One region of the Cobetia sp. MMG027 genome, then DNA from elsewhere that is predicted to be linked to it. Evidence: predicted binding sites of a transcription regulator. Region 1 holds the regulator's gene; the other holds the start of a gene.
What was found. The regulator sigma-54, encoded in region 1, starts transcription at its own class of promoters, with help from an activator protein. The targets are predictions, from matches to a motif close to TGGCACNNNNNTTGCTNT.
Positions count from the first base shown of each region.

Region 2: PJK54_RS05075 (ANTAR domain-containing response regulator) is a predicted target of sigma-54. The motif match lies at 2,013-2,030, and genes of this name have one in related genera.

Region 1 covers NZ_JAQJIO010000005.1:120,501-127,757, reverse strand. The annotation lists gene lptA (lipopolysaccharide transport periplasmic protein LptA) at 1-436, shown strand, start outside; gene lptB (LPS export ABC transporter ATP-binding protein) at 439-1,179, shown strand; gene PJK54_RS08020 (RNA polymerase factor sigma-54) at 1,552-3,000, shown strand; gene hpf (ribosome hibernation-promoting factor, HPF/YfiA family) at 3,600-3,908, shown strand; gene PJK54_RS08010 (PTS sugar transporter subunit IIA) at 3,918-4,388, shown strand; gene rapZ (RNase adapter RapZ) at 4,485-5,399, shown strand; gene PJK54_RS08000 (HPr family phosphocarrier protein) at 5,386-5,655, shown strand; gene mgtE (magnesium transporter) at 5,820-7,175, shown strand.
Region 2 covers NZ_JAQJIO010000003.1:222,186-229,442, forward strand. The annotation lists gene PJK54_RS05065 (hypothetical protein) at 1-31, shown strand, start outside; gene PJK54_RS05070 (NarK family nitrate/nitrite MFS transporter) at 202-1,560, opposite strand; gene PJK54_RS05075 (ANTAR domain-containing response regulator) at 2,169-2,744, shown strand; gene PJK54_RS05080 (CmpA/NrtA family ABC transporter substrate-binding protein) at 2,795-4,003, shown strand; gene PJK54_RS05085 (TetR/AcrR family transcriptional regulator) at 4,242-4,862, shown strand; gene preA (NAD-dependent dihydropyrimidine dehydrogenase subunit PreA) at 5,046-6,410, opposite strand; gene PJK54_RS05095 (NAD(P)-dependent oxidoreductase) at 6,410-7,257, opposite strand, start outside.

The DNA of each region.
Region 1 (7,257 bases):
CATTGCCGCCGACTCACTGTCACTGGATGACAAGGCCGGCACGGCCACCTATACCGGTCGCGTGGAAATGCGCCAGGGCAGCATGAAGCTGGATGCCGCGCGCGTTGACATCAGTCGCGCCGACAGCGGCGAGATCTCCCTGGTCAAGGCCACCGGCCAGCGCGCCTACATGGAGCAGAAACCCGATACCGACGAGCGACTGGTCAAGGGCTGGGCGAATACCATTCGCTACCACGCGCTGGAGCGCCGGGTGGAACTGGTCGGCGATGCCCGTCTGGAGAAAGGCGACGACACCTTCGAAGGCGGCTACGTGGAATACTTCCTGGACAAGCGCCAGGTCAATGCCAGCAATGGCACCGATGCCTCATCCTCCGAGGGGTCACGCGTCCACATGACCCTGACGCCACGTGGCGCCAATGCCAGCAAGGACCAATGAGCATGACTGCTGCCAGCCCACGTACCCTCAGCGCTCGTCATCTGGCCAAGGCCTACAAGGGTCGCAAGGTCGTCAAGGACATCTCGCTGGAAATCCGCCAGGGTGACATCGTAGGCCTGCTGGGCCCCAACGGGGCCGGCAAGACGACCTCGTTCTACATGATCGTCGGCCTCGTGCGCTCGGATGCCGGTAGCGTGACCATCGATGACCACGACCTGTCCGGCGCCGCCATGCATCAGCGGGCTCGCGCCGGCATCGGCTATCTGCCCCAGGAAGCCTCGATCTTCCGCAAGCTCTCGGTATCCGACAACATCATGGCGATCCTCGAGACGCGCAAGGACCTGGATCGCAACGGACGCAAGGCACGCCTGGAGGAGCTGCTCAACGAGTTCAGCATCACGCATATTCGTGACAGTGCCGGCATGAGCCTTTCCGGCGGGGAGCGCCGCCGCGTGGAGATCGCTCGCGCACTGGCCACCGAGCCGGACTTCGTGCTGCTCGATGAGCCGTTTGCCGGCGTGGACCCCATCTCGGTGGGCGAGATCAAGAGCATCGTGCGCCAGCTGCGTGACCGCGGCATCGGGGTGCTGATCACCGATCACAACGTGCGCGAGACACTCGACATCTGCGATACCGCCTACATCGTGGGCGATGGCCAGATCATCGCGCATGGCGACGCCGACACCATCCTCGCCAACCAGCAGGTGCGTGATGTCTACCTGGGTCATGAGTTCAAGCTCTAGCCCGAGAGTGCCGTCAGCCTGGTGAGAGCCGTCAGCCTGGTGAGAGCCGTCAGCCTGGTGAGAGCCGTCAGCCTGACGAGAGCCGTCCGACCTCTTCTGCTCTCACCAGCACCCACCAGCACCCGCCACTTCCTGCTTCATTGTCGGGGCCTCGTTCCCCGCCCCCTCACGCAAGCGCCTCGACATGCGCTTGCGTGATCTCCCCGTGAACCCTCCTGCTCTGCCACACCTCACTCGAATGCATGACGTCCATACCACCTTGGTGGCAACATGGCATGCAAGTTGCTTGAATATTCTCGACTGCCCCTTGTCAGTGCCCCGACCCACGGTATAGCGTAGATGCACGTTCCTTTGCCGTGAATGACAGACCCCATGAAACCCACCTTGCAGCTTCGACTCGGCACTTCCCTGACCATGACCCCGCAACTTCAGCAAGCGATCCAGCTGCTGCAGTTGTCGACGCTGGACCTGCGTCAGGAGATACAGCAGGCGCTCGAGTCAAACCCCATGCTGGAGCTTGACGAGGAATACGAGTCGCTGGATGTCGCGGAGACACAGGACAAGAGCGAGATCTCCACCTCCGAGACCAACAGCGAGATTCCTGAAGAATACCCTCTCGACAGTGACTGGTCGGACCTCTACCAGGACCACGCAGGCAGCCTGACCAGTTCCGGCAGCGGAAGCTCGAGCGAGGACGGGCCGGACTTCGATCGCAACACCAGTGTCGAAAGCCTGCAGGACCATCTGCGCTGGCAGCTGGCGATGACGGACCTCGATGCGCGTGAACGCCAGATGGCGGAGAGTCTGATCGATGCGGTGGATGGGGCCGGCTACCTGAGCATGAGCCTGGACGAACTGGTCGATGGCCTGCGAGGTCAGGGACTGCCCGGCCTCAAGGCGTCGGAACTCGAGCAGGTCCTGCTGCGCCTTCAGCAGTTCGATCCCACCGGTGTGTTCGCTCGAGACCTGCGCGAATGCCTGCTGCTTCAGCTGGCCCTGCTGCCGGACGATCTGCCGCTGCTGGCCCAGGCCCGCCGTCTGGTGCGGCAATTCCTCGAGGCACTGGGCAATGACGATCGCAAGCTGCTCAAGCGTCGCCTGAGCCTGGATGATGATGAGCTGGATCACGTCATTCGTCTGGTACGGGCGCTCGACCCGCGCCCGGCGTCCGCCTGGGGCGAGCCTGCCAGTGATTACGTCATCCCGGACCTGCTGGTCCGTCATACGCGTCACGGCTGGCAGGTCGAGCTCAACCCGGAAGCGCTGCCCAAGCTGCGTATCCAGCCGGAATATGCCGCCCTCATCAAGCGGGCCGACAAGTCCGCGGACAACACCTTCCTCAAGGACAATCTTCAGGAAGCCCGCTGGCTGATGAAGAGCCTGTCCTCACGCAATGACACCCTGCTCAAGGTGGGCCGCGAGATCATGGCGCGCCAGATCGACTTCCTCGAGCAGGGGGAAGAAGGCATGAAGCCGCTGATCCTCGCCAACATCGCGGAAGTGGTCGAGATGCACGAATCCACCATCTCGCGGGTGACCACCCAGAAATATATCCACACCCCGAGAGGCGTGTTCGAACTCAAGTTCTTCTTCTCGAGTCAGGTGGGTGGCAGCGGCAACGGTGACGCGCACTCCAGCACCGCGATCCGTGCGCGCATTCGCAAGCTGATCTCGGAAGAACCGGCGCGCAAGCCATTGTCCGACTCACGCCTGGTGGATCTGCTGGCCAGTGATGGCATCGAGGTAGCGCGCCGGACGGTCGCCAAGTATCGCGAGGCCATGGGCATCCCCTCCTCCAGCGAGCGCAAGCGCTTGGCGTGAGTCTCGACAACGGATACCCGCAAGCCAGCGGGCTCCACACGTCGGAGCGCTGAAGCTCGCCCCCTTGCACCTGCCATCCTGACATCATCTGCCAATCGGTCGTCTGAATACCGGTTGGCAATGCCTGTCCTTGCGACTGCGTGAGTGACTTCACGCCCCCAATTGCCTATTTTTCCAGCCACTTTTCTCCAGAGTGCTTTCTTTTTCCCTCACATCCCACGGACAGATAGCCAGGGGTCGCCACCGACTCCTGCCACACGAACGTCGACGTAAATGCTGACATTGGCCACAAACGGCCGGTTTCTCGAGCCCCATTCCGTCCGTGATGCGAGGCGATGCTCATGAAGAACCTGCTGATATCCCTCGCTGGGTTGAAGACAAGCCTTGCCCCACGATGCAGCGCAGCGTTGATCTTTGTTCAAAGCTTGGGCATTGTCGGGGTAGACGCTCGGTACACCGGCACCGCCGCTCTCGCCAGCAGATGATCGCCACGAGACCATGGCCGGAGTCAGAAAGTGGCCGCGCGTTCAATCAGGGTTTGCTCGCAGTCAAAAAGGGTTACAATTCAAAGGCAACCCGCTGGATAAAGGAGCGTGTCCATGCAAGTGAATATCACCGGGCATCATGTGGAACTCACCGATCCTCTCCGCGATTATGTCAACGAGAAGCTCGCTCGCCTCGAACGGCATTACGACAACATCACCAATGTTCAGGTGACACTGTCGATCGAGAAGGAACGCCAACAGGCTGCCTGCACCCTGCACGCCGCTGGCGCCGACCTCCATGCCCTGGCAGAAGACCCCAACATGTACGCTGCCATCGACGCGCTCGCCGACAAGCTGGACCGCCAGCTGGTCAAACACAAGGAAAAGTCCCAGGCTCGCTCTCAGGGCACCGGGACCCGTTGACCTTCTGCCATGACACTTGATCAGATCCTTCCCCCCGAGCGCACGCTCTACGGCGTCCCCGGGGGGAGCAAGAAGCGGGTGCTGGAATTCTTCAGCACCTTCATTGCTCAGAACATTCCCAGCCTGGACAGCCAGGAAGTCTTCTCGCGCCTGATCGGGCGCGAGAGACTGGGTTCGACGGGCATCGGCCACGGCGTGGCCGTGCCACATGCACGCAGTCCACACTGCAAGACCCCCATCGCGGCGTTCATGAAGCTCGGTGACCCCATCGACTTTGACGCCATCGATGGCGAACCCATCGATCTGCTGTTCGTGCTGCTGGTCCCCGAGGAGGCAGATGACACCCATCTCACTCTGCTCGGCCAGGTGGCGGAACTGCTCAACTCGCCCACCAACCGGGCAGCATTGCGCCAGGCAGACAGTCAGCGAGCATTGTTCGAAGCCCTGACCTCGGCCATCGCCGAATTGCCGGCGCGCTGAACCTGCAAGCCCGGACTCGCTCCGGGCTTGTCGCTGACTGGCCTCAGGCACCCTCCGCTTTCACCTCATGCTGACCTCGCCCTGGGAGAGCACTCCATGAAGATCGTGATCATCAGTGGTCGCTCCGGTTCCGGCAAATCGATTGCCCTCCAGGCGCTGGAAGACATTGGCTACTATGCCATCGACAATCTGCCCGGCATGCTGCTGGCACCATTGGTCGAGCAGCTGGAAAAGGACAGCCCCACCCGCCGGCGCATCGCGGTCTCCATTGACGCGCGCAACCTCCCCGATGCCCTGAGTCGCTTCCCTGAACTGCTCGACAGCGTTCGTCAGAGCGGCATGGATGTGCAGGTCGTCTACCTGACCACGGACTCCCGTGTCCTGCTCGAACGCTATTCCGCGACCCGCCGCCGTCATCCGCTGACCCGCGACAATGACCGCACGCTGGCCGAGGCCATCGAGATCGAGCAGCAGACACTGGCCCCGATTCGTCAGAAGGCGGACCTGGTCATCGACTCGACCAACCTCAGCGTGCATGACCTGCGCTCGCGCATCACCGAACAGGTCGCGCAGCACAGCTCTCGTCATCTGACACTCACCTTCGAGTCCTTCGGCTTCAAGCATGGCGTGCCGACCGATGCCGACATGGTGTTCGATGCCCGCTGCCTGCCCAACCCCTACTGGGACATCAATCTGCGCAGCGATACCGGTCGTGATGACAGCGTGGCGGAATTCCTGCAGCGCTACCCGGACGTCAAGGCGATGCAGGATGACATCGCCGGCTGGCTGGAACGCTGGCTGCCCGCCTATCAGGCCAGCAATCGCAGTTACCTGACCGTTTCGGTGGGCTGTACCGGCGGCCAGCATCGCAGCGTCTATCTCTGCGAGCAGCTGGCCGAACATTTCGCCAAGCAGCTTCCTGAGGTGCGTCTACGCCACCGGGAACTGGGGATCCATACGGCCCTGGCGATCAGCGATACCCGTCAGGAGTCACACGATGCCCAGTCGTGAACTGGTTCTGACCAACAAGCGCGGGCTGCATGCTCGCGCTGCCACCAAGCTGGTCAACTGCTGTGCGCCCTTCGAGGCCACGGTCATGGTCAGTCACGGTGAGCGACGCGCCAACGCGGCCAACGTCATGGCGCTGCTGATGCTGGCAGCCCCGTGTGGCACGGCGCTGATCATCGATGTCGAGGGCGAACAGGCAGATGAGGCCCTGTCTGCGATCGAGTCCCTGTTCGAGGCGCGCTTCGAAGAGGAAGAATGACGCCGCCGCACGCCGTCTGACATCCCCCGCCCGCCGGCTTTCTGCCACTTTTTCCGCGATGATTGCCCTACCGATAAAAAACAGTGTTTTCTTTTGTCGACGCGCCCCCCTGCGCCAATGGTAGAATCAACGCTGTCCTTCATGTCGACAGGGGAAGCCGACAGATGAGCAAGACGTCACGCAAACTCAAGCCAAGACTTGATCGCCTGTCACAGGCACTGGAAAGTGGCGAGCTGGATCAGGCAAGGCGCATGCTGAATCGCGGCCTGGCACCGGTGGACGTGGCCCACTTGCTGGAATCCTCCCCCCCCAAGGAGCGCAACCTGCTCTGGGAGCTGGTCGACGCCGAACTTCAGGGCGATGTGCTCCAATACCTTGGCGAGGATATCCAGAGCGACTTCCTCAAGGACATGGATGCCGAGGACGTCCTGGCCGCCACCGAGAATCTGGAACCGGATGATGTCGCCGACATCCTCCAGCGGCTTCCGAATGCCGTGATTCTCGAAGTCCTCGACTCCATGGAGGCGCAGGAACGCCAGCGGGTCGAGACGGTGCTGTCCTACCCCGAGGACACTGCCGGCGGCTTGATGAACACGGACACCATCACCATCCGTCCGGACATCACCTTGGATGTCGTGTTGCGTTACATCCGCCGTCACGAGCGACTTCCCGATTCCACCGACACCCTGCTGGTCGTCTCGCGCCGCGATGAATTCATCGGCGCCCTGCCCATCAACCGCCTGCTGGTCTCTGACCCCGGTGTCACGGTGCGCGAGGTGATGGATACCGACAGCGTGGTGATTCCGGCATTGATGCCGGAGAGCGAGGTCGCCTCGCTGTTCGAGAAGCATGACCTGATCTCGGCGCCTGTCGTCGGCGGTGATGGCAATCTGCTCGGGCGCATCACCATCGATGACGTGGTCGACGTCATCCGCGGCGATGCCGAGCACCAGGTCATGTCGATGGCGGGGATGGACGAGGATGAAGATACCTTCTCCCCGGTGATGCGCACCTCCTGGCGTCGCGCCATCTGGCTTGGCATCAACCTGCTGACCGCCTTCATGGCGTCCGCCGTGATCGGGATGTTCGAGGGCACCATCCAGAAGATCACCGCGCTGGCGGTACTGATGCCCATCGTCGCCAGCATGGGCGGCATTGCCGGCTCACAGGCACTGACGGTACTGATTCGCGGCATCGCACTGGGACACGTCAAGAGTGGCAACGTGCGCTGGCTTCTCAAGCGCGAAATCATCGTCGCGGGGCTCAATGGCCTGCTGTGGGCGGTGGTGGTCGCCGGGATCGCCATCGTCTGGTTCGGTGATGTCCAGCTGGGGGCCATCATCGGTGCCGCCATCATGATCAATCTGTTGATCGCGGCCGTGACCGGGACATTGCTGCCGATACTGCTCAAGAAGCTCAATATCGACCCGGCCCTCTCCGGCAGCGTGATCCTGACCACCGTGACCGACGTGATCGGCTTCATGGCCTTCCTGGGCCTGGCGACCTGGCTCTACCTGTAATCACGCCAGGAGAGTCACGCATCATCCGGCAGCCTGCAGAAACGAAGACGGCCGCTCCCCCAGGAGCGGCCGTCTGTCTTTT
Region 2 (7,257 bases), on a different contig from region 1:
TGACAGCGTCGAGAACGCCACCGACAGCTGATGGCTGGCCGTGACTCGCCCGCGAGCACGGCGAACCGCAAGGTGTGAATGCATAAAGGCCCCGCCTCTCAAGAGGCGGGGCCTTTGCATGTCAGGGCTCCGTGTATCAGGGCTCCGTATATCAGGGCTGCATGTGTCAGAGGTTTGAGAAAGTCTCAGGAAGAGACAGGCTCAGACAGACACGGGCTGCTGGTCGCTCTGCTGCTTGCGTTCCGCGACGGCGGCCTCATAGGCGCGGCCTTCCTCGGCCTCGGTGGCGGCGCTGAAGCGCACCAGCAGGGCGAACAGCGAGATCACGATCACGCCCATGCCCAGATACATCAGGCCTTCCTGGTAGGTCAGTTCTTCACTGCGGAACAGGAAGCCCGCGGCGACAGCCCCTGCGTTGCCACCCGCGCCGACGATACCGGCCACCGCGCCCAGTGCCTTGCGATTGACGAAGGGCACGATCCCGAAGGTGGCGCCTTCCGCCATCTGCACGAACAGGCTGAACACCAGCATGATACCGATGGCCACCGCGAGGGTTTCCATCTGGGCGAAGCCGACCAGCGCCACGCCTTCACACAGCAGCGCGATGAACAGCCAGCGCACGCGACCCTTGAGGCCGGACTGACGGGCGAACAGGTCGGAGAACACGCCGCCCAGGGTGCGCGCGAACAGGTTCATCAGGCCGAACAGGCCCGCGATGAGGCCGGCGGTGGCGAGGTCGAGATCGAAGTGATCGAAGAAGTAGATGGCGGCGACGTTGTTGATGGTCAGCTCGACCCCGAAGCAGGCGCCGTAGACGAGGAACAGGGCCCAGACACGGATGTCGCGTGCTGCCGCGCCGAAGGTGGCGCGCATGCTGTATTCCTTCTCGGCCTTGGGCAGCTCACCACGCTCACGCAGCTCGCTGAAGTTGCCGTCCGGCGCATCCTGGGTGAAGAAGTAGTAGGCGATCCCGGTGAGGAACAGCACGATGCCCGGCACGACCATCGCCAGACGCCAGCCCAGGGTCTGCTCGACGCCCAGCATCAGCAGGCCGGCCATCACCAGCGGCATCAGCATCTGGGTGGTGCCGCCGCCCAGGTTGCCCCAGCCGGCGGTGGTGGCATTGGCGGTGCCGACCACGTTGGGGCCGAACATCACGGAGGTGTGGTACTGGGTGATGACGAAGGACGCGCCGATGGCACCGATGGCCAGACGGGCGAGGAAGAAGGATTCGAAGCTGTCGGCGAAGCCGATGCACATTACCGGCAGCGAGCCGAGGCACAGCAGCCAGGTGTAGGCCTTGCGTGGCCCGATGCGATCACACAGCACGCCGATGGCAAGTCGCACGATCACCGTGATGGCGACGGAGGCGATGATGGTGTTGCCGATCTGGGTCTTGGTCAGGCCGAGGTCATCGCGCACCACGGCCATCAAGGGCGCGATGCCGAACCAGCCGAAGAAGCAGACGTGGAAGGCGAACCACGACATGTGGAAGGCGCGCATCTGCGGGGTATTGAAGCTGAACAGCCGGATACGGCTGGCCTTGTTGCGAATATCCATGAGTGGGCTCCTGGTACAGCGTCGGTGCCGGACGCCAGGGTCTCGGCGCACGACGGGTGGTCGAACAGCTGTGAACGACAGCGGGGCGCCTCGTCATTGAGGGGCCTGGTTCGACGCACTCGTACTCCCGGGAGCCTGGTCCACGTCATGGATGATGCATGGCACGCTTGTCTGCCATTGCCTGACTCAAAGCAAGTAGCGCGCCACTTGCGGGGGTGTTGTGCGTCCAACCCCCGTCATATCAAGGGCTTGGAATCATCACGCCGGGCAAGACAGCAGTGGGGAGTAAGCAGGGCGATGCCCAGTGGCGGTGCGCGGCGGGGTGAGGATGATCCAGTCTGGCGCACGTGGCGGGCGAGAGATCGCCAGATCACGCCATGCATCATTGCTGTGCAGCCGGCGCGCCCTTGCGCACTGCGGAAGGCCGTTCAGGCCAGCGCTGCACCAGTTTGTGGCATGAATCCTGCAGTGTCAGAGGCGTGACGCCATCCTGACTCCCGCTTGCGAAGACGCCGTCGTCCTTGATCTCGGACGTCGGTGCCTGATCGCTCGAGGCGTCGCCTGACACCCCGGCACCACCGCCTGACACACTGCCAAGGAAGCCTGATATGCCCGTGACCGTGTTGATCGTCGATGTGCGCAGCGAGCGTTCCGCCGCTCTGGAGCAGGCGCTGTTGAGCGCCGGCTTCGAGGTGGCGCTGCGGGTCGATGAACACGAGGACCTGCATGCGCTGGTGCAGCACCATCAGCCGGATGCCGTGATCATCGACGCCGACCTGCCCAGCCGTGACACCCTCGAGCACCTCGGCCAGCTGGGGCGTCACTATCCCAAGCCGATGATCATGCTGGCCAGTGAGGATGCGCCGGACCTGGTGCGCCAGGCGGCTGGCGCCGGCGTGTCCGCCTACGTGGTGGATCACGTCATGCCGGCGATGGTGCGCAGCATGGTCGAGGTGGCCATCACCAGCTTCGAGGCTCACCGTGCCCTCAAGGGCGAACTCAATCGCACCCAGACCACTCTGATACAGCGGCGCAGCGTGGATCGCGCCAAGGCGCTGGTGATGGAGAGTCGCGGACTGGGGGAGGATGCGGCCTACCAATATCTGCGCAAGACCGCGATGAATCGGCGTCTGGCATTGCACGAGCTGGCCGATGAGCTGCTCAAGGCGTCGCGTCGGCACTGAGCCGAGTCTCGTGATGTCCTTCTCTTTCGATCGTTCAAAAGGTGGATGTGATGCTCAGTGATTCTCTTCTCAATGGCCATCAGTTGACGCTGGGGTTGATGCCGCTCAATGACGCGGCACCTCTGGTGGTGGCGGAGCGTCAGGGGTTCTTCCGTGAGGAGGGGCTGGCCGTGACGCTCAAGTGGCAGCCGTCTTGGGCGGCACTGCGCGATGACCTGCAGACCGGCGTGTTGCAGGGCGCGCAGATGCTGGCGCTGATGCCGCTGACCTCGACCCTGGGGCTGGATGGCCGCGCCACACCGGTGATCAGCGCGATGACGCTCAATCTGGGCGGCAACTCCATCACCCTGTCGCGGGCCCTGATGGCGGCGCTGGCCGAGGAGGGGCATGACCTGGGCTCTCCGCTGGCGGTGTCTCGGGCGCTGGCGGCGCACGTGCAGGCGCGCCGCGAGCGTGGGGAGGCGGCGCTCAAGCTTGCCAGCGTGCATCCCTTCTCCTCGCACCGCTATCTGCTGCGTTACTGGTTGGCGGCCGGCGGGATCGACCCGAATCGCGACATCGAGATGCGTGCGGTGGCCCCGCCGTTGATGGCCGCCCAGCTGGCAAGTGGCGCGCTGGACGGCTTCTGTGTCGGAGAACCCTGGAACAGTCTGGCCGCCGTGCAGGGCATGGGGCAGGTGGTGGCGGGCAGTCATGATATCTGGCGCTTCGGACAGGAAAAGGTGCTGGGCGTGCGCGAGGACTGGGCGGAGCAGCACCCGCTGGCGCATCAGGCGCTGATTCGCGCGCTGCTCAAGGCCTGTGCCTGGCTGGACCGCCCGGGCAACCGTGAGCAGGCCGCGCAGTGGCTGCATGATGAAGGCATGCAGGAAGTGCCGCTTTCGGTGGTGGCGCGTGGACTGCGCGACGTGGATGTCGAGCAGTCGGTGGAGGCGTTCCAGCGGGAAAATCCCGGCTGGACCATCTTCCATCGCTACGCGGCCAACTTCCCGTGGCGCTCGCAGACCCGCTGGTATGCCGCCCAGATGCAGCGCTGGGGGCATCTCGAGGGAGTCAGCGACAATGACCTCGAAGCGACCCTGGCACGCTGCGTACGCCCGGACCTCTACCGCAGCGCAGCCCGCAAGCTGGGCATGGTGGTGCCGGTGGCGGATGAGCGCAGCGAAGGCACGCATCCGGCGCCCTGGTGGCTGAGCGGTGAGGCAGGGCAGGTGCCGATGCCGGCGGATGGCTTCATCGATGGGGCGGTCTTCGAATGACACCGCTGGCGCGCGCGGAAGCGTGAGGCGACAAGCCGAGGGGTGAGCAGTGGGAAGCGTGAGGCAAGAGGCAAGAGGCGAGAGGTGAGGGGTGAGGGGTGAGGGGTGAGGGGTGAGGGGTGAGGGGTGAGGGGGTAGAGAAAAGACGCCCGCGAGCGCGAAACCTGTCGGCTCAGGCATGTTGGCAGTGCGGTTATGATATTCTCATCCCACTGCCAGCACCGCGTCAGGGGATCGCATGACCACTCGCAAGTCTCAGATTCGCAAGGATAATGTCGGCCGCATCCTGCTTGCCGCCGAAAAGATCTTCGCTCTCAAGGGCTATGTCGGCGCCAGCATGGTCGATATTGCCGCCGAGGTAGAGCTGCCCAAGTCCAATCTGCATTACTACTTCAGCACCAAGGAAGCGCTGTATCGCGCGGTCCTCGATGGTCTGCTGGCGCTGTGGAAGGAAGATGCGCTGTGCTTCGAGGCCTATGACGACCCGCAGCTGGTGCTCTCCACCTATATTCGCGCCAAGATGATGCACTCGCGCCAGCGTCCGTATGGCTCCAAGGTATGGGCCAGCGAGATCATGCAGGGCGCGCCGGTGCTGGGCGAGGAGCTGACGGTGTGGCTCGACGAGTGGGCCGAGATGAAGAAGTCACGCCTGCGCCAGTGGATCAGTGAGGGGCGCATTGACAACGTCGATGCTTCCGCCTACCTGTACATGATCTGGGCCAGCACCCAGCACTACGCCGACTTCGACCACCAGATCGCGGTACTCAATCAGGGCAAGGCGCTGAGTGATCGCGAATTCGAGCAGGCGGTGCAGAACGTCACGCGGGTGCTGCTGAAGGGCGTTGGCTTGTCCGCCTGAGTCAGCAGATGATGTCATGATCAAATTATCCTTAAGCTAACAATGATCATCATTGATGGATCATGAGACCATTGAAAAGGGGCTGACATTGCTGGCAGCCCCTTTCTGTTTTCACGCCACTGAACGTGGTGTCATGCGCTGGAATCTGTGCGGATCATCCGGATCTTGTCCGCAACGTCAGGGTCACGCCGCGCGATGCGGGTTGCGCGGGTCCTCCATCCAGTTCATGTACGGCTTGCCGGTGTCCTGCACTTCCATGGTGATGCAGTCCTCGACCGGGCAGGTGATCTCGCACAGGTTGCAGCCCACGCAGTCGGCGTCCTTCACCTCATAGCGGGCGGTGCCGTTGTCCCTGGCCAGATGCAGGATGGCCTGGTGCGAGGTGTCCTCGCAGGCGATGTAGCAGCGTCCGCAGCCGATGCACTTGTCCTGGTCGATCCGCGCGATCACCTGGTAGTTCATGTCCAGCTGCTTCCAGTCGGTGGTGTTGGGCACCGCCGCGCGGGAGAACTCGTCGATACGCTGATAGCCCTTGCTGTCCATCCAGCGCCCCAGGCCGTCCTTCATCTCCTCGACGATACGGAAGCCGTGCAGCATCGCCGCGGTGCACACCTGCACGCTGCCCGCGCCGAGGGCGATGAATTCGGCGGCATCTTCCCAGTTGGAGATGCCGCCGATACCCGAGATCGGCAGGTTGGCGGTTTCCGGCGTGCGCGCGATCTCGGCCACCATATTCAGCGCGATGGGCTTCACGGCGCTGCCGCAGTAGCCGCCATGGGTGCTGCGGTCGCCGACGATGGGATGCGCGACCATGCGGTCGAGATCCAGATGGGTGATGGAGTTGATGGTGTTGATCAGCGAGACGGCATCTGCGCCGCCACGCCAGGCCGCCTTGGCCGGTTCGCGCACGTCGGTGATGTTGGGGGTCAGCTTGACGATCACCGGCAGCGAGCTGTAGGTCTTGCACCAGCGCGTGACCTGCTCGACATACTCCGGCACCTGGCCCACCGCCGCGCCCATGCCGCGTTCCGGCATGCCGTGGGGACAGCCGAAGTTGAGCTCGATGCCGTCACAGCCGGTAGCCTCGACCTGCGGCAGGATGGTCTTCCAGGCCTCTTCCTCGCACGGCACCATCAGCGAGACGATCAGCGCGCGGTCCGGCCAGTCCTTCTTGACCTGGGTGATCTCGCGCAGGTTGATCTCCAGCGAGCGGTCGGTGATCAGCTCGATGTTGTTGAAGCCGCTGACCTCGCCATTCGGGCCATAGTGCGCCGAATAGCGCGAGGAGACGTTCACCGCCGCCGGGTCTTCCCCCAGCGTCTTCCAGACCACGCCTCCCCAGCCGGCTTCGAAGGCGCGTACCACGTTGTAGGCCTTGTCGGTGGGCGGGGCGCTGGCCAGCCAGAAGGGGTTGGGGGCACGGATGCCGGCGAAGTTGACCGACAGATCGGCCTTGTAGCTGGCGACGTGATCGCCACTTGCTCCAGCACTTGAGCCAGCGCCTGCCGGACGCGCGTTGTCATCATTGAGCGGGGTATGAATGGTCATCAGGCGGCCTCCACCTTGAGCATCAGATCGTGATGGATGGCCTCGGCGGCCAGCTTGCCGTGGGCGACGGCTTGAACGGTGAGATCCTGTCCGCGAGCGATGCAGTCACCGCCGGCATAGACGCCCGGCAGACTGGTGCGCAGCATCTCGTCCACCTCTATCTTCGCCCCCTCGCGGGCCAGCCCCGCGGCATGCGCATCGCTCAGGCTCGCGTCATCGAAGCCCTGGCCGATGGCGGTGAAGATCCCATCGCAGGCCAGGGTGAAGGTCTCGCCGGTATCGACGAGTCGGCCATTCTCGACCCGCGTGCGCGCGAACTGCATCGCACTGAGCGCGGCGTCACCACCATCCTCACTGTCGCTTGCCACATCGATGGCCAGCGGACGCGCCCAGGTGTGGATCATCACGCCATTGGCACGCGCGATTTCCTGCTCGTGATGGGTGGCGGACATCTGCTCCTCGCCACGCCGGTAGACCAGGTCCACCGTCTGCGCGCCCAAGCGTTTGGCCTGCACGGCGATGTCGATGGCGGTGTTGCCCGCGCCGATCACCACCGCGTGCCTCGGTACTGCCAGCGCGTTCAGTTCGCCACTCTGACGCAGCACCTTGATGAAGTCGGTGGCCGCCATCAGGCCGCTGGCATCCTCGCCGGTCAGGCCGAGGGCATGGCTGGTGCCAAGGCCCAGGCCCAGGAAGACGCTGTCGAACTCGCGTGTCAGGGCGGCCAGTGCCAGGTTGTCGCCGAGGCGCTGGCCGTGGCGGATCTCGATGCCGCCGATCTCGAGCAGGAATTCGACTTCGCGGGCGGCGAAGTCATCGGTCAGCTTGTAGCGAGCGATGCCGTATT